Telluria mixta: one gene and its partner. The protein of the gene in region 1 interacts with the protein of each later gene in a pairwise test. Links are inferred from orthologs where the notes say so. Each region holds a gene or a part of one and is shown in the gene's direction. Other genes may lie near its edges. The genes, in order: recR and recO.

Evidence for each region.
Region 2: the proteins of recR (region 1) and recO interact in binary tests that used the Escherichia coli proteins (3 or more experiments, as listed by UniProt). The link is inferred for Telluria mixta from one-to-one orthologs.

The regions. Positions count from the first base shown.
Region 1 is NZ_CP119520.1:7,351,576-7,362,077, reverse strand. Bases 1,869-4,759 are described here. They hold recR (recombination mediator RecR), read left to right. Parts: upstream 1,869-2,964; coding sequence 2,965-3,555; downstream 3,556-4,759. Other genes in these bases: P0M04_RS32390 (glycosyltransferase family 4 protein), read left to right, coding at 3,710-4,759; P0M04_RS32400 (YciI family protein), read left to right, coding at 2,651-2,941; P0M04_RS32405 (YbaB/EbfC family nucleoid-associated protein), read left to right, coding at 2,314-2,640; P0M04_RS32410 (DNA polymerase III subunit gamma/tau), read left to right, coding at 1,869-2,241. Outside these bases: P0M04_RS32415 (hypothetical protein), read right to left, coding at 1-14; more of P0M04_RS32410, read left to right, coding at 109-1,868; more of P0M04_RS32390, read left to right, coding at 4,760-4,873; P0M04_RS32385 (polysaccharide deacetylase family protein), read left to right, coding at 4,860-6,095; P0M04_RS32380 (hypothetical protein), read right to left, coding at 5,989-6,267; P0M04_RS32375 (penicillin acylase family protein), read left to right, coding at 6,459-8,861; P0M04_RS32370 (putative bifunctional diguanylate cyclase/phosphodiesterase), read right to left, coding at 8,963-10,502. UniProt on the Escherichia coli protein: May play a role in DNA repair. It seems to be involved in an RecBC-independent recombinational process of DNA repair. It may act with RecF and RecO.
Region 2 is NZ_CP119520.1:4,287,677-4,298,154, forward strand. Bases 7,612-10,478 are described here. They hold recO (DNA repair protein RecO), read left to right. Parts: upstream 7,612-8,579; coding sequence 8,580-9,377; downstream 9,378-10,478. Other genes in these bases: rnc (ribonuclease III), read left to right, coding at 7,612-7,634; era (GTPase Era), read left to right, coding at 7,637-8,557; pdxJ (pyridoxine 5'-phosphate synthase), read left to right, coding at 9,395-10,174; acpS (holo-ACP synthase), read left to right, coding at 10,174-10,478. Outside these bases: P0M04_RS19190 (pyridoxal phosphate-dependent decarboxylase family protein), read left to right, coding at 1-1,087; P0M04_RS19195 (ATP-grasp domain-containing protein), read left to right, coding at 1,084-2,289; P0M04_RS19200 (hypothetical protein), read right to left, coding at 2,327-3,259; lepA (translation elongation factor 4), read left to right, coding at 3,580-5,373; lepB (signal peptidase I), read left to right, coding at 5,391-6,305; P0M04_RS19215 (DUF4845 domain-containing protein), read left to right, coding at 6,325-6,738; more of rnc, read left to right, coding at 6,801-7,611. UniProt on the Escherichia coli protein: Involved in DNA repair and RecF pathway recombination.

The DNA.
Region 1 (10,502 bases):
AACGAGTTTTTCATTTTTCCTAATTGAAAGAAAAATATCAGTGTAGGGGAATTCCCGATGAGCGTCTAATGTTGCCGCGCCTCGCCCGGTCTACGGTAAAATCTCGGTATGTCCTATCAAGTCCTCGCCCGCAAATACCGTCCCCGGAACTTCGAAACGCTGGTTGGCCAGGAGCACGTCGTCCGTGCGCTGACCCATGCCTTGCGTACCGGACGGCTGCACCACGCCTATCTGTTCACCGGCACGCGCGGGGTGGGCAAGACCACGCTGTCGCGCATCCTGGCCAAGTCGCTCAACTGCGTCGGGCCGGACGGCAACGGATCGATCACGGCCGAGCCGTGCGGCCAGTGCGAGCCGTGCCGCGCGATCGACGCCGGCCGCTTCGTCGACTACGTCGAGATGGACGCCGCGTCGAACCGCGGTGTCGACGAGATGGCCCAGCTGCTGGAGCAGGCGGTCTACGCGCCGAGCAATGCGCGCTTCAAGGTCTATATGATCGACGAGGTGCACATGCTCACGAACCACGCCTTCAACGCGATGCTGAAGACGCTGGAAGAACCGCCCGAGCACGTGAAATTCATCCTCGCGACGACGGACCCGCAAAAGATTCCCGTGACCGTGCTGTCGCGCTGCCTGCAGTTCAACCTGAAGCAGATGCCGCCTGGCCACATCGTGGGCCACCTGGAAAACATCCTCGGCCAGGAAGGCGTGACGTTCGAGCAGCCCGCCCTGCGCCTGCTCGCGCAGGGCGCGCACGGTTCGATGCGCGACGCGCTGTCGCTGACCGACCAGGCCATCGCCTATGCGGCCGGCGCCGTCACGCTCGACGCCGTGCAGGGCATGCTGGGTGCGCTCGACCAGTCCTATCTGGTCCGCCTGCTCGACGCGCTCGCGAACCAGGACGGCGCCGACCTGATGGCCGTCGCCGATGAAATGGCCAGCCGCAGCCTGTCGTACAACGGCGCGCTGCAGGACCTCGGCACCCTGCTGCACCGGATCGCGCTGGCGCAGACCGTGCCGGCCGCGCTGCCGGACGACCTGCCGGAACTGGTCGACATCCAGCGTCTCGCCACGCAATTCGATCCGCAGGAAGTGCAGCTGTATTACCAGATCGCCGTGATCGGCCGCAACGAGATCGGCCTCGCGCCGGACGAGTACGCGGGCTTCACGATGACCCTGCTGCGCATGCTGGCGTTCCGCCCGGGACAGGGCGGCGCCGAGCAGGCGGCGTCGCCCGCACCGGCCGCGCTGGCGCGCACGATGCCGCAGGCGGCACCGGCGCGTCCCGCGGCAGCGGCAGCCTCCGCTGCGCCGGCCGCCGCGGCGCGTCCGGCCGGCCCGGCTGCTTCCGCGGCACCCGCGCCCGCGCCGGCGGCAGCGCCGTCCGCACAAGGCGCCGGCCGCGCCATGACGTCGGCCCGTGCGGCCCTCGATGCCGCGCTGGAAGCGGCGCGCGCCGGTTCCCGCATGGGAGGCGTGCCACGGCGTCCGGCACCGGCTGCGGAACCGCCGGCTGCCGCCGCGCCTGCTCCGGCCGCTGCGCCTTCCGCGCCCGCCGCGCCGGCCCCGTGGGACCAGGGCGCGCCGAACGGCGCCGCCGCTGCCGCCGCACGGACGCAGCCCCAGTCCGCCGCCCAGCCGCAGCCGGCGATGATGCGCCAGCCCGCGCAGGGACAGGCCGAACAGGCAGTCGCCGACGACGAGCCGCCGGCCTGGGTCACCGAGTTTTCCGACGACAGTGCCTTGGCGATGGAAGCCCCGGCGGTGCAGGCGCCTCCGGTGCCGGCCCGTGCCGCGGCACCTTCCGCGCCGCCGTACGCCTACGTCATCACGCCCGTGCCGGCCATCGACTGGGACGGCAACTGGCCGGCGCTCGCGGCCTCGCTGCCGCTGCGCGGCGTGGCCCAGCAGCTGGCCTTCCAGACCGAGCTGATCGAGTGCGTGGCGGATGGCGCCGCCGCGACGTTCCGTCTGCGCGTCCCGGTCGACACGCTGCGCGCCAGCGGTAACAGCGAAAAGCTGTGCGCTGCCCTGCAGGAATGCTTCCCGGCCGTGCGCGTGAACGTCGAGACCGAGATCGCGCCGACCTGGTACACGGCCAGCGCCGAGGCCAAGGCGCGGCGCGAGCGCCTGCAGCGCGAAGCCGAGGCCACCGTCGATGCCGATCCGTTCGTGCAAAACATGGTGAGCACGTTCGACGCGTTCGTCGTGCCCGGTTCCATGCGGCCGATCGCGTCCTGAGCCGGCCCCGCGCCGGCGCCGGTATAAACTGTATAAACGATTTACCCATCCGACTTTTTTGGAGAACACATCATGATGAAAAACCAGCTCGCAGGCCTGATGAAGCAGGCGCAGGCCATGCAGGACAACATGAAGAAGGCGCAGGAGCAGCTGGCTCTGATCGAAGTCGAAGGGCAGTCGGGTGCCGGCCTCGTGAAGGTCGTCATGACGTGCAAGAACGACGTCAAGCGCGTGTCGATCGACCCGTCGCTGCTGGGCGACGACCGCGACATGCTGGAAGACCTGGTCGCCGCCGCGTTCAACGACGCCGTGCGCAAGGCCGAAACCACCGCCCAGGAAAAGATGAGCGGCCTGACCGCCGGCCTGCCGCTGCCGCCGGGCTTCAAGATGCCGTTCTGATGCTCATTTTATGTTCATCGTTACACTCACCTACACGGCGCCGCTCGAGCGCATCGATGCCTACCTCCCGGCGCACCGCGCCTGGCTGCAAGAGCACACTGCGCGCGGGCTGTTCCTGATGGCGGGCCGCAAGGAGCCGCGCGACGGCGGCATCCTCATCGCCCATGCGGCCGACCGCGCCGAGCTCGACGCTGCGCTGCGCGACGATCCGTTCGCGCAGGCCGGCCTGGCGACCTACGCCGTCACCGAGTTCGTTCCCACCATGACCGCCGAGGCATTGTCCGCCTGGCGCGCACAGTAAGCACTGGCGGAGGCGAGTCCATTATGTCCAAATCGCTCGACTTCCTTACCGAGGCCTTGCGCCGCCTGCCGGGCGTCGGGCCGAAGTCGGCGCAGCGCATGGCCTTCCACCTGCTGCAGCATGACCGCGAAGGTGCGGCCATGCTGTCGCGTGCGCTGTACCAGGCCGTCGATGCGGTGCATCACTGCGCCATGTGCAATACCTTCTCTGAAACCGAGGTGTGTGACCTGTGCGCCGACGAGCAGCGCGACCGGACACTTCTGTGCATCGTCGAGACGCCGGCCGACCAGATGATGATCGAGCAGACCCTGACGTACAAGGGCCTGTACTTCGTGCTGATGGGCCGGTTGTCGCCGCTGGACGGCATCGGTCCCAAGGACCTGCACCTGGAAAAGCTGATCGGTCGAGCCGGCGACGGCGGGGTCAAGGAAGTCGTGCTCGCCACCAATTTCACCAACGAGGGCGAAGCGACCGCCCACTACATCAGCGAGATGCTGAAGGCGCGCGGACTCAAGGTCAGTCGCCTCGCGCGCGGCGTTCCCGTCGGGGGCGAGCTCGAGTACGTGGACGCGGGCACCATCGCGCGCGCCATGCTCGACAGGCGCAGTGCATAATGGGCCTCCCCAAAACGGGGAGCCCTTACATGGTCGCGCGACAATGACGGCATCGTAGCGGCTCCCGGCAGCAGGCGGTGTTCGCTTGACAGTGCGCAAACCCGCTGCACCGTCTACGCTGCTATCGTGGGGATACTTTGACCGGACCCCAAGCATGCATCTCGTCGACATCACGATGTTCTACGCGGCCGAAGGAGGCGGCGTCAGCACCTATCTGAATGCCAAGGCCCATTGGCTGGCACGACGCAGCCGCGTGCAGCACACGATCATGAGCTCCAACGTGGAGACGTGCGATGACACGGTGCCCGCGCTCGTCAAGATACCGTCCGCCGGCCTGCCGGGTTTTCACGGCTTCCGCATGCCGTTGTCCGTCGAAGGCCCGGCCCGCCTGCTGGAATCCGTCCGGCCCGACGTCGTCGAGGCGGGCGATGCGGGCCACTGCGCCTGGGCCGCGCTGCGCATGCGCAAGCGCTACGACATCCCGGCCGTCGCCTTCTACCATTCCGACCTGCCGCGCCTCGTGCAGCCGCGCTTCGGCCGCTGGATCGCGCGCGGCACCTGCCGCTACCTCGCCAACCTGTACCGCCAGTTCGACCTCGTGCTGGCACCCAGCCGCATCATGGTGCAGCAGCTGGAGGCGATCGGCGTCTCCGGCGCCGTGCACCAGCCGCTCGGCATCGACAGCAGCGTGTTCCGGCCGCAGCGCCGCGACGAGACCCTGCGCGAACACCTGGGCCTTGCCCCGGAGACGCGCCTGCTCGTCTATGCGGGCCGCTTCACGCCGGAAAAGAAGCTGCACGTCCTTATCGAAGCCGTGCGCAAGCTGGGCGACCCGTACCACCTGATCCTCGTGGGCGGCGGCGGCGTGCTGCCGTTTTGCGACCGCGTCACGCATATCCCGTTCCGGCGCGACCAGCGCCAGCTGGCCAGCCTGCTGGCCAGCTGCGACGTGCTCGTGCATCCGGGCGATTGCGAAACGTTCGGCCTGATCGTGCTGGAAGCGATGGCATGCGGCCTGCCCGTCGTGGCCACAAACAAGGGCGGCGTGGCCGAGCTGGTCGACACGGAGACAGGTATCTTGGCCGAGCCGAACCACGTCGACAGCCTGGCCGGCGCGATCGAAGCCATCTACCAGCGCGACCTCGTCCGCATGGGGCAGGCGGCACGGCGCAGGGCCGTCGAACGCTACGACTGGAACGAGATCCTGCCGCAGGTGATTGGCCGCTACCAAGGCTTGCTGAACGGGTATCCGCACGCGGCCGACGACATCGCCATCGAGCTGATCCATGAACGGGAGCGCATCCGTGTCACAGACTGAATGGTCCCCTGACGAGCACATGCTGTGCGTCTCGATCCACGACGTGGCGCCGGCTACATGGAGCGATTGCCTGCGCCTCGTGGAGGCCGTGCGCGCCGTGGCGGACATCCCGCTGACCTGGCTCGTCGTCCCGCATTACCACTTCCGGCCCGAGCAGTCCCTCGCGATGGAAGCTTGCCTGAACGTGGCGCTGGAGCGCGGCGACGAGCTGGCGCTGCACGGCTACAGCCATCTCGACACGGAGGCGGGCAGCGGCGGCCTGCGCGCGCGCTTCCTGCGCAACGTGTACACGCGGAGCGAGGGCGAATTCGCGGCACTGACGGAGTCGGAAGCGCGGCGGCGCCTGGAGCTCGGCCTCGACTGGTTCGCGGCGCGCGGCTGGACGCCCACCGGCTTCGTCCCGCCGGCCTGGCTGCTGGGCGAGGGCGCCTGGCGGGCCTTGCGCGATGCGCCATTCGCGTACACGACCACGTTCAGCCATTTCCATTGTCTGCCGGGGGCGGGCGAGCGTCGCCCGGTCGCGCGACCGCATTGTCAGCAGGCATTGCACGACACCGGCGGGCGGCCGGGGTATCGCGGCGATGCCAGCGCGAGCATCCAGGGCGGCAGCGGGGCTGTCCAGACCGGCAGGGGCAACCAGTCTGTCCGAGGCCCCGGCAACACGCAGTTCGACGCGCGCAATTGGACAGGTGCGAACGGCACGGACCTGCGTCACGATGTACCCGGCCGCGCTGATGCGGCGCCGCTGCCAGATCTGGCGCAAGATCGGCCGCAAGATCTGCCGGAAGACAACCCGAACCCGGTCATCGCTCCCGCGACGTCCACGCTATTCACGCAAAACAACCGCCACGGCACGCACGCGATCCTGTCGCCGTCGCTCGTGTACGCGGCACGCAACCGCGGCGGGCGCATCCTGTCGCCGCGCATCGCGGACGCCACGGCGTCCGTGCTGGCGCGTTCGCCGCTCGTGCGCTTCAGCCTGCATCCGCCGGATGCGCGCTATCCGGAACTGGTCCGTCACATCCAGCGGACACTGGAGCGCCTGCTGGAAAGTCGCGAGGCGGTGACGAAAGCCGAGTTCGCGCGCCGTGTCACTCAGCGCCTCAACCCGCGCTTCACCAGTACGGATCCCACCAGCCACCCCGCCAGTAACCCGGACCCCAGCCATAGTAGCCCGCAGGCGGTCCATAGCGTTGCTGATCGTACTTCGCACCCAGGCTGATCACGCAACTGCGCCACGCATCCGTCTGCGCTGCGTAGCCCAGCCGGACGCAGGCCGGTCCGTAGATCGCCATCATCCGCTCGACGTCGGCCTGGGCCTGGGCCGCGCGCTCCTGCGGCGTCGTGCACGCGGCCAGCGCCAGCACCAACCCAATACTTAGCACCCGAATCATGGTGCCTCCTGAATCCAACACTCGCCAACACGCGCGTCCTGCGCGCCTTCTCACAGCTTAGAAGCCAGCGCGAGCCTCCGAGAGAGCCTGCTCAATCGCGCGCAGGGAACCATCGCGGGTAAGGGTTGTCACGTACTCGCCCGCACGTGCAATTTCTGGCAAGATGCGCCTTTTCCAAAGGGATGAGCGAGATGCGACAACGTGGATGGCGGAAGTGGGGACGGCGGGTTGCGGTCGGGGCCGTCGTGCTGCCGGTGCTCGTCGCGGGCGGCGCCTGGATGACCTTGCGCGCGAGCCTGCCCGAGCTCGACGGCCAGCATCGCTCGCCGCTGCTGTCGGCGTCCGTGACGGTGGAGCGCGATGCGAACGGCGTGCCGACCATCAGCGGGGCGAACCGGCTCGACGTCGCCTATGCCACCGGCTTCGTGCATGGCCAGGAGCGCTTCTTCCAGATGGATCTGCTGCGCCGCAGTGCCGCCGGCGAACTGGCGGAGCTGTTCGGGGCCAAGGCGCTGCCGCTCGACCGCGCGCACCGCCTGCACCGCTTCCGCGCCCGCGCCGAACAGGTCGTGCAGCGCATGACGCCGGCCGAGCGTACGTTCCTGGACCGCTACGCTGCCGGCGTCAACGACGGCCTGAACGGCCTGCGTGCGCGCCCGTTCGAATACCTGCTGAGCCGTGCGGCGCCGCGTCCGTGGACGCCGGCCGATTCGCTGCTGGCGGTCTGGGCCATGTATTTCGATTTGCAGGGCAACCAGGAACCGCGCGAACTGGCGCGGGGGTGGCTCGCGGCGCACCTCGATCCGGCCCAGCTGGCCTTCCTGCTGCCCGAAGCGACCCGCTGGGATACGCCGATGGATGCCGACGGCGTCGCGCTGGCGCCGGCCCCGATTCCGGCCACGGCGCCGGCCTGGTGGGGCCGCAAGGAAAGCGTCCCCGCGCGCCAGGTGGCGGGCATGGCGTTCACCGATTCCGTCGGCAGCAACAACTACGCCATCGCCGGGACGCGTACGACGAACGGCGCCGCCATCGTCTCCGACGACATGCACCTGGGCCTGCAACTGCCGAACACGTGGTATCGCCTCGCGCTGCGCTTCCCGGACGCGCAGGGGCAACCGCGCCGCGTCGTCGGCGTGAGCCTGCCGGGGACGCCGCCGGCCGTCATCGTCGGCAGCAATGGCCATGTCGCGTGGGCGTTCACGAACAGCTATGCGGACACGCTCGACCTCGTGCGCCTCGGCCTTGACGCCGCCCATCCCGGCCAGGTGCGCACGACGAATGGCTGGGAGACGCCCGTCGCGCACACGGAAACGCTGCTCGTGAAGGGTGAAGCGGCGCAGACGATGACCGTGCTCGAGACGAGCCTCGGTCCGGTCCGTACCGTCGACGGCGTCCAGTACGCGGTGCACTGGGTCGCGCACGACCCCGGCGCGCTCAACCTGAACCACCTGAAGCTGGAAGCGTCGACGAACCTCGACGAAGCGCTCGCCGCGGCGGCCAGCGACGGCATCCCGGCGCAGAACGTCGTCCTCGGCGACGACCGCGGCGGCATCGCCTGGACCATCGCCGGCGCGCTGCCGCAGCGCGCGCAGGGCGGCTCCAAGGTGTCGTTCCCGCTCGCGTCCGACGGTGCCGTGCCCACGTGGACCGGACTGCTCGCGCCGCCGCAGCATCCGCGCGTCGTCAATCCTCCCGGCGGGCAGCTGGTGACGGCAAACAGCCGCCAGCTCGCGGGCGGGGACGCCGGCATCATCGGCGACGGCGGCTTCGACCTGGGGGCGCGCGCGCACCAGTTGAGCGGCACCGTGCACCAGCTCGGCGACAGGACGGACGTGCCGGCCGCGTTCCAGGCGTCGCTCGACGACCGCGCACCGTTCATCGCCGGCTGGCGCGAGCGTGCCCTGGCCGCGCTGGACGCCCGCGCGCTGGACCAGCATCCGGAGCGCGCCGAGTTTCGCCGCCTGCTGGAGCAAAGCTGGGACGGCCGCGCGAGCACGACGTCCGTCGGCTATCGCCTGGCGCGCCAGTTCATGTGGTCGCTGCATGACCTGCTGTTCGCCGGCGTCGATGCGGAGCTGGCGAAACTCGATCCGAAGGCCAGCATCGTGGTCGCGACGTCGCGCTGGCCGGACATCGTCGCGCGCCTGCTGGACGCGCGTCCGGCCGCGTGGCTGCCGGCCGGCTATGCGAGCTGGCAAGACCTGCAACTGGCGGCCATCGACCGCGCCATCGCGGACCTGAAGGAAGACGGCACGCCGCTCGCGCAGGCCACCTGGGGCCGGCGCAACACGGCGACGATCGCGCACCCGTTCACGATTGCGGTGCCGGCACTGCGCCGCTGGCTCAGCGTGCCGCCGGACCAGCTGCCGGGCGACGCCAACATGCCGCGCGTGGCGGGGCCGAAGTTCGGGCAATCGGAGCGCCTGACGGTGGCGCCGGGGCGCGAGGAAGAGGGGCTGTTCGACATGCCCGGCGGGCAGAGCGGGCATCCGCTGTCGCCGTACTTTTTAAAAGGGCACGAGGATTGGGTGCGCGGGAAGCCGGTGCCGTTGTTGCCGGGGGCGGTGGTGCACACGTTGAAATTCACGAACTAAATCAACGTCGTTCCCGCGCAGGCGGGAACCCAAGTTCAGCGTTTTGGCGGCGCAAGATTGGGCCCCCGCCTTCGCGGGGGCGACGGTGTTTCAGTGTGCCGTCAGCGCACCGCCATCGGCACCCACAATTTCTGCAGCATGCCGGTCACCGCCTCCGGCGGCGCCGGCCGCCCGAGATAAAAGCCCTGCACGAGATCGCAGCCGTATTCTTCCAGCAGCACGAGCTGTTCTCCCGTCTCGACGCCTTCCGCCACGACGATCATCTTGAGACCGTGCGCCATCGCGATAATGGCGCGCGTGATCGCGGCATTCTCGGAATCCTGCGGCAGGCCGCTGATGAAGCTGCGGTCGATCTTCAGGGCGCGCACGTCGAAGCGCTTCAGGTAGTTCATCGACGAATAGCCGGTGCCGAAGTCGTCGATCGACAGGTACACACCGATGCCGCGCAGCTGTTCCAGCGTGGCCAGCGTGGCCTTCGCGTCGTCCATCAGCGTGCCTTCCGTCAGCTCCAGTTCGAGCAGGCGCGGGTCGAGGCCAGTGTCGTGCAAGGCTGACAGCACGATCTGCGACAGGTTCTCGTCCTTGAACTGCTTGGCCGACAGGTTCACGGCGATGCGCACGGGACGACGCGAGAATTTCTGCCACTGGCGCGCCTGGTTGCAGGCGGTACGCAGCACCCATTCGCCGATCGGCACGATCAGGCCCGTTTCCTCGGCCAGCGGGATGAATTCGTTGGGCGAGACGACGCCGCGTTCCGCATGGCGCCAGCGCACGAGGGCTTCCACGCCCACGATCTCGGACGAGCGTACGTCGAGCTGCGGTTGATAGAGCAGGTACAGCTCGTCGTTCTGCAGCGCGCGGCGCAGGCCGACTTCCAGCTTCACGTGGCTCATGATCTGCATCGTCAGCGACGACGAGTACAGCTTGGCGTTGTTCTTGCCGCAGTTCTTCGCGTGGTACATCGCGGTGTCGGCGTACTTCAGCAGCGACGTGCAGTCGTCGCCGTCCTCCGGGAACAACGAGATGCCGATGCTGGCCGTCACGAAGATCTCGTTGCCTTCGATGAGGAACGGGCGGCGCATCGCGTCTTTCACCCGGTGCGCCACGTTGAGCGCGTGTTCGACCCGTTCGAGGTCGGGAATCAGGATCGTGAATTCGTCGCCGCCCAGGCGCGCGAGGTTCGTGCCCGCGCTGTTCGCCGCGTCCACGCGCGGGAGCAGGTCGCCGCGCGACAGCAGGTCGTTCGGGCGGATGGTCTCGCGCAGGCGGTCCGACACCTGCTTCAGCAACTGGTCGCCCACGTCGTGGCCCAGCGTGTCGTTGATGCGCTTGAAGGCGTCCAGGTCCATGAACAGCACGGCGAACTTCGTGTTGTCGATCTTCGAGCGCTGCAGTTCGCGTTCCAGCATCTCGAGGAACGCCTGGCGGTTCGGGATGCCGGTCAGGCTGTCGCAATAGGCCAGGCGCCGGATCTGTTCTTCCGCGCGCTTGCGTTCGCTGATGTCGCGCACGAGGCCCAGCACTTCGTTCGGGCCGGTGGCGACGAGCCGGGCCTCGAAATGCTGGGCCTCGCCGAAGCGGATCAGTTCATATTCGACCGAGCGCACCTGCTGCACGTGCAGGGCCATGCCCACCTGTTCG
Region 2 (10,478 bases), 3.1 Mb from region 1 along the record:
CAACCAGGCGCCCGTCGAGGTGGAGCGCCAGGTGTCGAACTGGATGGCGGCGCTGTTCGGCTTTCCTGGCACGGCCCGCGGCGTGTTCGTCACGGGCACGTCGATCGCCAACTTCATGGGTGTCGTCGTCGCGCGCACGCACGCGCTCGGGCGCGATGTGCGCGCGCAGGGGCTCGCGGCGCATGCGGACCTGCGCGCGTACGCGTCGGCGGAAGCGCATGGCTGCATTGCGAAGGCAATGGACTTGGCGGGCTTCGGTACGGATGCACTGCGCAGCGTGCGCGTGGACGCCGCCGGCCACATGGACGTGTCCGATCTCGCCGCGCAGGTCGCTGCCGATCGCCGCAACGGGTTGCAGCCGTTCCTCGTCGTCGCCAGTGCCGGGACCGTGAATACGGGCGCCATCGATCCGCTCGCGACGCTCGCCGACTTCGCGCGCGACCACGGCATGTGGCTGCACGTCGACGGCGCCTATGCGGCGCTCGGGGTGCTGGCGCCGGACGTCGCGCCGCTGTTGGACGGGATCGCGCGCGCCGACTCGCTCGCCTTCGATTTTCACAAATGGGGCCAGGTGCCGTACGACGCGGGCTTCTTCATGGCGCGCGACGGCGCGCACATGCTCGACGCGTTCGCGGCGCCGGCCGCGTACCTGCAGCGGGCGGGGCGGGGGCTCGCGGCGGGGGAAGCGTGGCCGTGCGATCTGGGACCCGATCTGTCGCGGGGCTTCCGGGCGCTGAAGACGTGGCTCACGTTCCAGGTCTACGGCGCCGACGCCATCGGCCGCTCGATCTCGGCCACGTGCGCGCTGGCCCGCTACCTTGCGGAGCGCATCGCGGCCGAGCCGGACCTGGAACTGGCGGCGCCCGTCACGTTGAATATCGTGTGCTTCCGCTTTGTCTGCGCGGATCCTGAACGCGTGAACCGTGAGATCGTGCTCGCGCTGTACGACGAAGGCCGCGTGGCGCCCTCCGCGACGACGCTCGACGGCCGTTACGCGATCCGCGCCGCCATCGTCAACCACCGCACGGGCCGTGCCGACATCGACGCGCTCGTCGATGCCGTGCTGCGCGCCGGCCGCCTGTCATGATCACGCCCGCACTCATCGACGCCGCCGCCACGCCGTACGCCCCGCTGATCGGTGCCGCGGCCCTGATGCGCTGCGCCTTCGATCGTGCCGACCTGCGCCCGGTCGGCGAACGCCTGCTGGCACGCGCCCAGGCACATCCCGACGACGCGAACGCGTGGCTGGACGCCAGCTTCGTGCTGCAGTTGCTCGGCCAGCGCGCGGCGGGCCTGGAGGTGCAACGCCACGCGCTGGCGATCCGGTCGCTGTACGCGCTGCCGGCGCCGGCGCGCGTGCCGACCCTGCGCCTGCTCGTGCTGATGGGACCCGGCGACTTCATGGCCAATACGCCGATCGAATTCCTGCTGCAGACGTCGAACGCCGCCGCGCACGTGCAATACGTGACGCCCGACCTGCCGCTGCCGGAGCAGGTGCCCGACCACGACGTGCTGTTCGTGGCGATCGCGCAATCCGACGCCAACGGACCGCTGCTGCGCGACGTGGCGCAGATGCTGGCCGGCTGGCCGCGCCCCGTCATCAACCGGCCGGAGCGGATTGCACACCTGTCGCGCGATGGCGTCTGCGCGATGCTCGATGGCGTGACCGGTATGCTGGTGCCGCGGACGGTGCGCCTGGATCGGGCGAGGGCGATGCAACTAACCGACGCGGCGTTCCCACTCATCGTGCGGCCAGTGGATTCGCACGCGGGCACGGATCTGCAAAAGGTGGATGATGCGGCCGCGTTGGGCGCGTACCTCGCAGCGCACGCGGCCGGCGAGTTCTTTCTCGCGCCGTTCGTCGATTATTCCGGCCCTGACGGCCAGTTCCGCAAATACCGCATCGTGCTCGTCGACGGCAAGCCGTTCATCTGCCACCTGGCGATCTCGTCGCACTGGATGGTGCACTACCTGAACGCGGGTATGGACGACAGCGCCGGCAAGCGGGCGGAGGAGGCGGCCGGGATGGCCGCGTTCGACGAGGGTTTCGCGCGCCGTCACGCGGCGGCGCTGGCGGACATCGATGCGCGAATCGGCTTGCCCTGGCTGGGCATCGATTGCGCGGAGACGCGCGATGGCCGGTTGCTCATCTTCGAAGTGGACAACGCGATGGTCGTGCACGCGATGGACGATGCGGGCAGGTATCCGTACAAGGGGCCCGTGATGGACAGGGTGTTCGGGGCGTTCGAGGGAATGCTGCACCGGGCTGCCGGACAAGCTGAGGCTTAAAACAACGTCGCCCCCGCGAAGGCGGGGGCGACGTTTTTCATGCAGCGACTAACTCATACGCATCACTGGCGACGACAGCCGGCTCACCCAGCAACTCCCGCATGAACACCCGCTTCGCCTCGCTGCGCGGACTCGCCCAGAAACTGTCCAGCGTCGCCTGCGGCACATCGTCGTAATCCACGCGCAACACGTACGGCCGCCCCATGAGTTCGCTGTGGACATAGCTCGCGAAGCATTCCGCGAAATCGTCGTACGGATTCGTTGCCCCGTACAGGCTGGGAAAGTCGCTGCCTTCCAGGCCGGCATACGCGGTCACGATGGCATCGCTGTGCAATTGATTCGTGCCGTAGAAATCGACCGCGCCGCGCAGGTCGAAATCCGAACTGTTCCACGGCACGAAGCGCCCGGCCGCATTTACATGCCAGCTCAGGTCAAGGAAGGGGAATACGGTTGCCGGCACCGGTTCCCACCAGCGCGGCAGGAACGATCCGCCCGCCGTCACGACGTGGCCGAACTCGTGCAGCAGCAGGAACTGCAGGGCGTGGGCGCGGGTGTCGTCGTGCGGGGTGGCGATCGTCGCGGCGAGCGAGAAGCCGGGGCCGCCGAACGGCAGGTTTTCCTTCCACGTGGCCCAGGAGTTGGCCGTATGGGTTTCCAGCAGATCCAGGTCGAGCAGCACGATGCAGCCGAGGATGCGGCCGTCGACGGCATCCGCCACGATGTCCGTGATGCCCGACGACCCGAGGCCGCGGCCCGTGCAGACGCCCAGCAGCAGCGGGTCCACGAGGTCGCGCACGGCGGCCGGCATGCCCGTCAGCGCGGCGCGCAGGTCGGCCTGTAGGGCGGCGTCCGGCACGCACGGGGCGGGCACGGCGTCCAGGCCCGTCGCCATGTTCACCTGGTGCACGACGTCGCGCACTTCATCGGGCAGGGACAGGATGCGTTGCTCGATGGGCAAGGAAAGCTGCATGCGCCATTGCTGCGGTTCGGACGTGTAGATCATGGTGGCGAAAAGTAGGGCGGCGGGCCGCCGATGAGTCATTAACGGCGGGTCCTTGCCCAACTTGAATCGGGGTCGTCCCCGGAAACCGGGCTTTCTGGCTCGAAATCCGGTAAAATGGGCAGCTTGCGGGTCAAGCCGCGGCCTTCATGAGCCGCGATTCGCCCGATAAGGCGCTCGCCCGGGGAACTTCCCGTCCCCCAGACGCGGCGCTTTTTTCGTATTGCGCCGGCAGGATCGAACCCTGTCGGCCTGGCCGCGTGCCGCTCTTTTTGGTTTTGAGTTTGTTAATGAAAAACATACGTAACTTTTCCATCATCGCCCACATCGATCACGGTAAATCGACCCTGGCGGACCGCATCATCCAGCTGTGCGGCGGCCTGTCGGAACGTGAAATGGACGAGCAGGTGCTCGACTCGATGGACCTGGAGCGCGAGCGCGGCATCACCATCAAGGCGCAGACCGCGGCGCTGTCCTATAAGGCGCGCGATGGCCAGACCTATAACCTGAACCTGATCGACACCCCGGGCCACGTCGACTTCAGCTATGAAGTGTCGCGCTCGCTGTCCGCCTGCGAAGGCGCGCTGCTCGTCGTCGACGCGTCGCAGGGCGTGGAGGCGCAGACCGTCGCCAACTGCTACACGGCGCTGGACTTGGGCGTCGAAGTGGTGCCCATCCTGAACAAGATCGACCTGCCGCACGCCGATCCGGATCGCGCGAAGCAGGAGATCGAGGACGTCATCGGCCTCGACGCCACCGACGCCACCACCTGCTCCGCAAAGACGGGCCTGGGCGTGGAAGACGTGCTGGAAACGCTGATCGCGAAAGTGCCGCCGCCGGAAGGCGATCCAGACGCGCCGCTGCAGGCGCTGATCGTCGACTCGTGGTACGACAGCTACGTCGGCGTCGTGATGCTCGTGCGCGTGAAGAATGGCACGCTGCGTCCGAAAGACAAGATCCTCCTGATGGCGACGGATTCCCAGCAGCTGGTCGAGCAGGTCGGCGTGTTCACGCCGCGCTCCGTGCAGCTGTCGGAGCTGAAGGCGGGCCAGGTGGGCTTCATCATCGCCGGCATCAAGGAATTGAAGGCCGCGAAGGTGGGCGATACCGTCACCCTGGCGTCGCGTCCGGCACCGGAGCCGCTGCCCGGCTTCAAGGAAGTGCAGCCGCAGGTGTTCGCCGGTCTGTTCCCGGTGGAAGCAAACCAGTACGACGCGCTGCGCGACTCTCTGGAAAAGCTGAAGCTGAACGACGCCGCGCTGCAGTACGAGCCGGAAGTGTCGCAGGCGCTGGGCTTCGGCTTCCGCTGCGGCTTCCTGGGCCTCCTGCACATGGACGTCATCCAGGAGCGCCTGGAGCGCGAATTCGACCAGGACCTGATCACGACGGCCCCGACCGTCGTGTACGAAGTCGTGATGCGCGACGGCTCCATGATCAAGGTCGACAACCCGTCCAAGATGCCGGAAGTGTCGAAGATCGAAGAAGTGCGCGAGCCGATCGTCACCGTGAACCTGTACATGCCGCAGGAATATGTCGGCGCCGTCATCACGCTGTGCACCGGCAAGCGCGGCGTGCAGATGGACATGAGCTACCACGGCCGCCAGGTGAAACTCGTGTACGAGATCCCGATGGCCGAGATCGTGCTGGACTTCTTCGACCGCCTGAAATCCACATCGCGCGGCTATGCGTCGATGGACTACGAGTTCAAGGAATACCGCGCGTCGGACGTCGTGAAGGTCGACATGCTGATCAACGGCGACAAGGTCGACGCGCTCGCCATCATCGTGCACCGCGCCAATGCCGCCTACCGCGGCCGCCAGGTCGCCGCGAAGATGCGCGAACTGATCCCGCGCCAGATGTTCGACGTGGCGATCCAGGCCGCAATCGGCGCGACGATCATCTCGCGCGAAAACGTCAAGGCGCTGCGCAAGAACGTGCTGGCGAAGTGCTACGGCGGCGACGTCAGCCGCAAGAAGAAGTTGCTTGAGAAACAAAAGGCCGGCAAGAAGCGCATGAAGCAGGTGGGCTCCGTGGAGATTCCGCAGGAAGCGTTCCTCGCGATCCTCCAGGTGGAAGAAAAATAAAGGAAGAATAAGAAGCGATGAATCTGCAACCGATCCTCGGGAACTTTGCCCTGATTTTATTCGTGGCCATGGTGATCACGGGCGTCATCTGGTGCCTCGACGTGTTCGTCCTCGCGAAGCAGCGCCGCGCAAAGGCGGATGCGGCGTTGGCCGAGTACGACGCGCGCCACGCCAAGCTGACGGCCGACGGCATCAAGGTCGACAACGGCAACCGTGCCGTGCTGGAGGCATCGATCCTGCGCCAGCCGACGTGGGTCGAGTATTCCGGCAGCTTCTTCCCCGTGATCGCACTCGTGTTCGTGCTGCGTTCCTTCCTGTTCGAGCCGTTCAAGATCCCGTCGTCGTCGATGGTGCCGACTCTGCTCGTGGGCGACCTGATCCTCGTGAACAAGTTCGACTACGGTATCCGCCTGCCGGTGATCAACAAGAAGATCATCGACGTGGGCAATCCGCAGCGGGGCGACGTCATGGTGTTCAAATACCCCAAGGACATGAGCCAGGACTACATCAAGCGCGTGATCGGCGTACCGGGTGATAAAATCACTTACGCGAACAAGCGCCTGACCGTCAACGGCCAGCCGGTCGAGTACGTGCCGATGGACGATTACCTGGACGACGAGCGCCCGGTTTATCACAAGCAATTCCTGGAAAAGCTGACGAACGCGCCGCACCGCATCCTGAACATGGACGGTGCCCGCACGTTCAACCAGAGTGCCGTGGAGGATTTCCCCCATCACGAAAATTGCACCTATTCCTACGATGAATTTACCTGTATCGTACCGGAAGGCAATTATTTCATGATGGGCGATAACCGCGACAACAGCGCAGACAGCCGCTACTGGGGCTTCGTGCCGGACCAGAATATCGTTGGCAAGGCTGTGTTTGTTTGGATGAACTTCAGCAACCTGAAGCGCATCGGCGGTATCCACTAAGCCGGACGCGGAGGGTGTGATGAAAGGTGGCAAGCGGTATCGGATCGGTGCGGAGAGCGGTGTCTCGCTGTCGGGCCTGATCGTCGTGTTGATCGTGCTGGGCGCGCTGGCGCTGGTGGCCATCAAGGTGATTCCGGCCTTCATCGAATACCGGGCCGTCAAGAGTGCGATCGTCAAGGCGAAGGCCGAGGCCGGCTCCGGCACCGTGCGCGAGATCCAGCAGGCATTCGACAAGAATGCCGGCGTGAACGACGTGTCGGCCATCCAGGGCCGCGACCTCGTGATTACGCGCGACGGCGGCACGACCGAGATCAGCTTCGCCTACGAGAAGAAGGTTCCGCTGACGGACAGCGTCAGCCTGACGTTCAATTTTGACGGTACCACCGACCCCAGCGGCACCAATGCCGCCAAGGCCGACAAGGCCGATAAGTAATACGCCGGGAGGGCGCGCGATGGGATCGGCGCGCGGCGCCGGCCCATTAGATTGGTACGACAATGAATCTTCAGTTATTGCAAACCCGCCTAGGCTATACGTTCCGGGACCCCGGCCTGCTGCAACAGGCGCTGACCCACCGTAGCCACAGCAGTCTGCATAACGAGCGCCTGGAATTCCTCGGCGACTCGATCCTGAACTGCGTCGTCGCCTCCATCCTGTACGAGCGTTTCAACAACCTGGCCGAAGGCGACCTCTCTCGCCTGCGTGCCAACCTAGTCAAGCAGCAATCGCTGTTCGAGATCGCCCAGAAGCTGGAATTGTCGCAATTCCTGCGCCTGGGCGAGGGCGAACTGAAGTCCGGCGGGTTCCGCCGGCCGTCGATCCTGGCCGATACGCTGGAAGCCCTGCTGGGCGCCATCTTCCTCGACAGCGGCTTCGATGCGGCGCGCGACGCGATCCGCGCGTTTTATATCCCGCTGCTCGATTCCGTCGATCCACGTACGCTCGGCAAAGATGCCAAGACCCTGTTGCAGGAGTTCTTGCAGAGCAAAAAGATCTCGCTGCCCACGTACAACGTCGTCGCCACGCACGGCGCCGCGCACAGCCAGGAATTCGAGATCGAGTGTCTCGTGCCCAAGCTGGGCATCCAGGTGTTCGGCCGCGGCGGCAGCCGCCGCGCCGGCGAACAGGCCGCGGCGCGCCTCGCGCTGGAAACGGCCGAGCAATTGCTGCAGAAGAGCCCGTCCACGTCGCGCAAGTCGCGGCCCCGCTCGGCGCAGCTGAAACTGGCGGGCATCGCCACCGACCAGAGCGAGCTGACGGTGCAGGCCGAGGAGCCGCAGTCGGCGCAGAAACCATCACAGAAACAGCAGTCAGGAACCCCGTCAGCATGAACATGGAAACTACCCCCAACGACACCACCGAAGGCGCCCCGGAAGGCTTCCGCTGCGGCTACATCGCCATCGTCGGCCGTCCGAACGTGGGCAAGTCGACCCTGATGAACGTGCTGATCGGCGCCAAGGTGTCGATCACGTCGCGCAAGGCGCAGACGACGCGCCACCGCATCACGGGCATCCAGACCCGCGACGACGCGCAATTCATCTACGTCGACACGCCCGGCTTCCAGACCCGCCACGCGAACGCGCTGAACAAGACGCTGAACAAGACAGTGTCGAACACGCTGACGGCATCCGACGTGATCCTGTTCCTCGTCGAGGCCGGCACCTTCGGCCCGGCCGACCAGCAGGTGCTGGACCTGCTGCCGAAGAATGTGCCCGTCATCCTCGTCATCAACAAGTCCGACCGCATGAAGGACAAGGCCGAGCTGATGCCTTTTGCGGCCAAGCTCGCGGGTCTGCGCGATTTCACCGCGGTCGTGCCCGTGTCGGCGAAACTGCGCTTCCAGGTCGATGCGCTGGAAGGCGAGATCAAGCGCCACCTGCCGGAAAATCCGCCGATCTTCGGCCCGGACGACATCACGGACCGCAGCGAGAAATTCCTCGCGGCCGAGATCGTGCGCGAAAAAGTGTTCCGCCTGCTGGGCGACGAGCTGCCGTACACGAGCACCGTCCTCATCGAACAATTCCAGCAAGAGGGCAACCTGCGCCGCGTCTTCGCCGCGATCCTCGTCGAGCGCGACACGCACAAGTCCATGATCATCGGGAACAAGGGCGCGCGCCTGAAAGAGATTTCGACGCAATCCCGCCTCGACATGGAAAAGCTGTTCGGCGGTCCGGTCTACCTGGAAATCTGGGTCAAGGTGAAGTCCGGCTGGGCCGACAACGAAGCGGGCCTGCGCGCTTACGGTTACGAGTAACAAGCCGGGGTATCATCTCCGCATGCCCAGCCGCGACGACGAACTCATCGACAACGATAATGACGCGCACTCACCAGCAACGGTGAGCAAGCGCCGCACGCCCGCGCGCGAAGGCCGTGTCGTCGGCCAGCCGGGCTTCGTCCTGCACAGCTATCCGTACAAGGAAACGAGCCTCATTGTCGACCTGTTTACGCGCGATCACGGCCGCATCGGCGTCGTCGCGAAGGGCGCGAAGCGGCCGCATTCGAAACTGCGCGGCGTGCTGCAGACGTTTCAACCACTGTCCGTCTCGTTTTCCGGCAAGTCCGAACTGCGCACCTTGATCGACGCCGAGTGGGTCGGCGGCATGCTGCCGATCGAGAAGACCGCGCTGTTGTGCGGCTTTTATCTGAATGAATTGCTGGTGAAACTGCTGGCGCGCGACGATGCGCATCCCGCGCTGTTCAACCACTACGTCTCTACCCTGAACGAACTGGCGCACGGCGAACCGGCGCCCATCGCCTTGCGAAAATTCGAACGGGCCTTACTTAAGGAAACCGGGGTCGCCGCCGACCTCACGCGCTGCACGACGACGCGCGCCCCGGTCGAACCGGACGGCCTGTACGTCGTTGACCCGGAACGCGGTGCGCGCACGGCGCAGGCGGTGGAGTCGTGGCCGGTGGTGTCCGGCAAGACGCTGGTCGACATGGAACGCGAAGACTACGCCGACCCGCAGACCAAGGCGCAGAGCAAGCAGCTGATGCGCTTCCTGCTGGCCTATCACCTGGGAGGCGCGCCGCTGAACACGCGCCAGATTTTGATCGACCTGATGCAGCTTTAAGAACAAAGACTACGACCATGAGCTTCCTGCAACCCGCCGGCCAGGTGATCGACCTGGGCGTGAACATCGACCACATCGCCACCGTCCGCAACGCGCGCGGCACCGTCTATCCCGACCCGCTGCGCGCCGCGCTGATCGCCGAGCAGGCCGGTGCCGACCTGATCACCCTGCACCTGCGCGAAGACCGCCGCCACATCAGGGACGCCGACGTCCTCGCGATCCGCCCGCAACTGGCGACGCGCATGAACCTGGAAGCGGCCGTCACGCAGGAGATGATCGACTTCGCGTGCCAGGTGAAACCGCAGGACGTGTGCCTCGTGCCCGAGCGCCGCGAAGAAGTGACGACGGAAGGCGGCCTGGACGTCATCCGCTACCAGAAGGAAGTCGAGGCCGCGATCCGGCAACTGAAAGGCGAGGGCATCCGCGTGTCGCTGTTCATCGACGCGGACGAACAGCAGATCGCGGCTGCCGCGGCCGTCGGCGCGCCCGTCATCGAGCTGCACACGGGCCGCTACGCCGAAGCTTCCAGCCCCGAGGAGCACGCGCACGAGCTGGAACGCATCAAGGTGGGCGTGCGCGCCGGCGTGAAGCACGGCCTGCGCGTCAATGCGGGCCATGGCCTGCATTACACGAACGTGCAGCCGATCGCGGCGATCCCGGAAATCCACGAACTGAACATCGGCCATGCGATCGTCGCGCACGCGCTGTTCGCGGGTTTCGAAAACGCCGTGCGCGAAATGAAGGCGATCATGGTCGCCGCGCGCCTGGGCGTCTCTTACGCGGCGAAAGGCCAGTAATGATTTACGGGATCGGCACGGACATCGTCCAGATCTCGCGCGTCGAGGCCGCGTTGAAACGCAGCGGCCCACGCTTCGCCGAAAAGATCCTCGGCCCCGAGGAACTCGTCAAATACCACGCCCGCCGCGCCAAGAACGAGGTGCGGGGGCTGCGCTTCCTGGCCACGCGGTTCTCGGCCAAGGAGGCGTTCTCGAAAGCGATCGGCCTGGGCATGCGCATGCCCATGACCTGGCGCTCGGCCCAGATGCTCAACGCCCCGAGCGGCAAGCCGATTATCGTATGCAGCGGGGCGCTCGATGAATT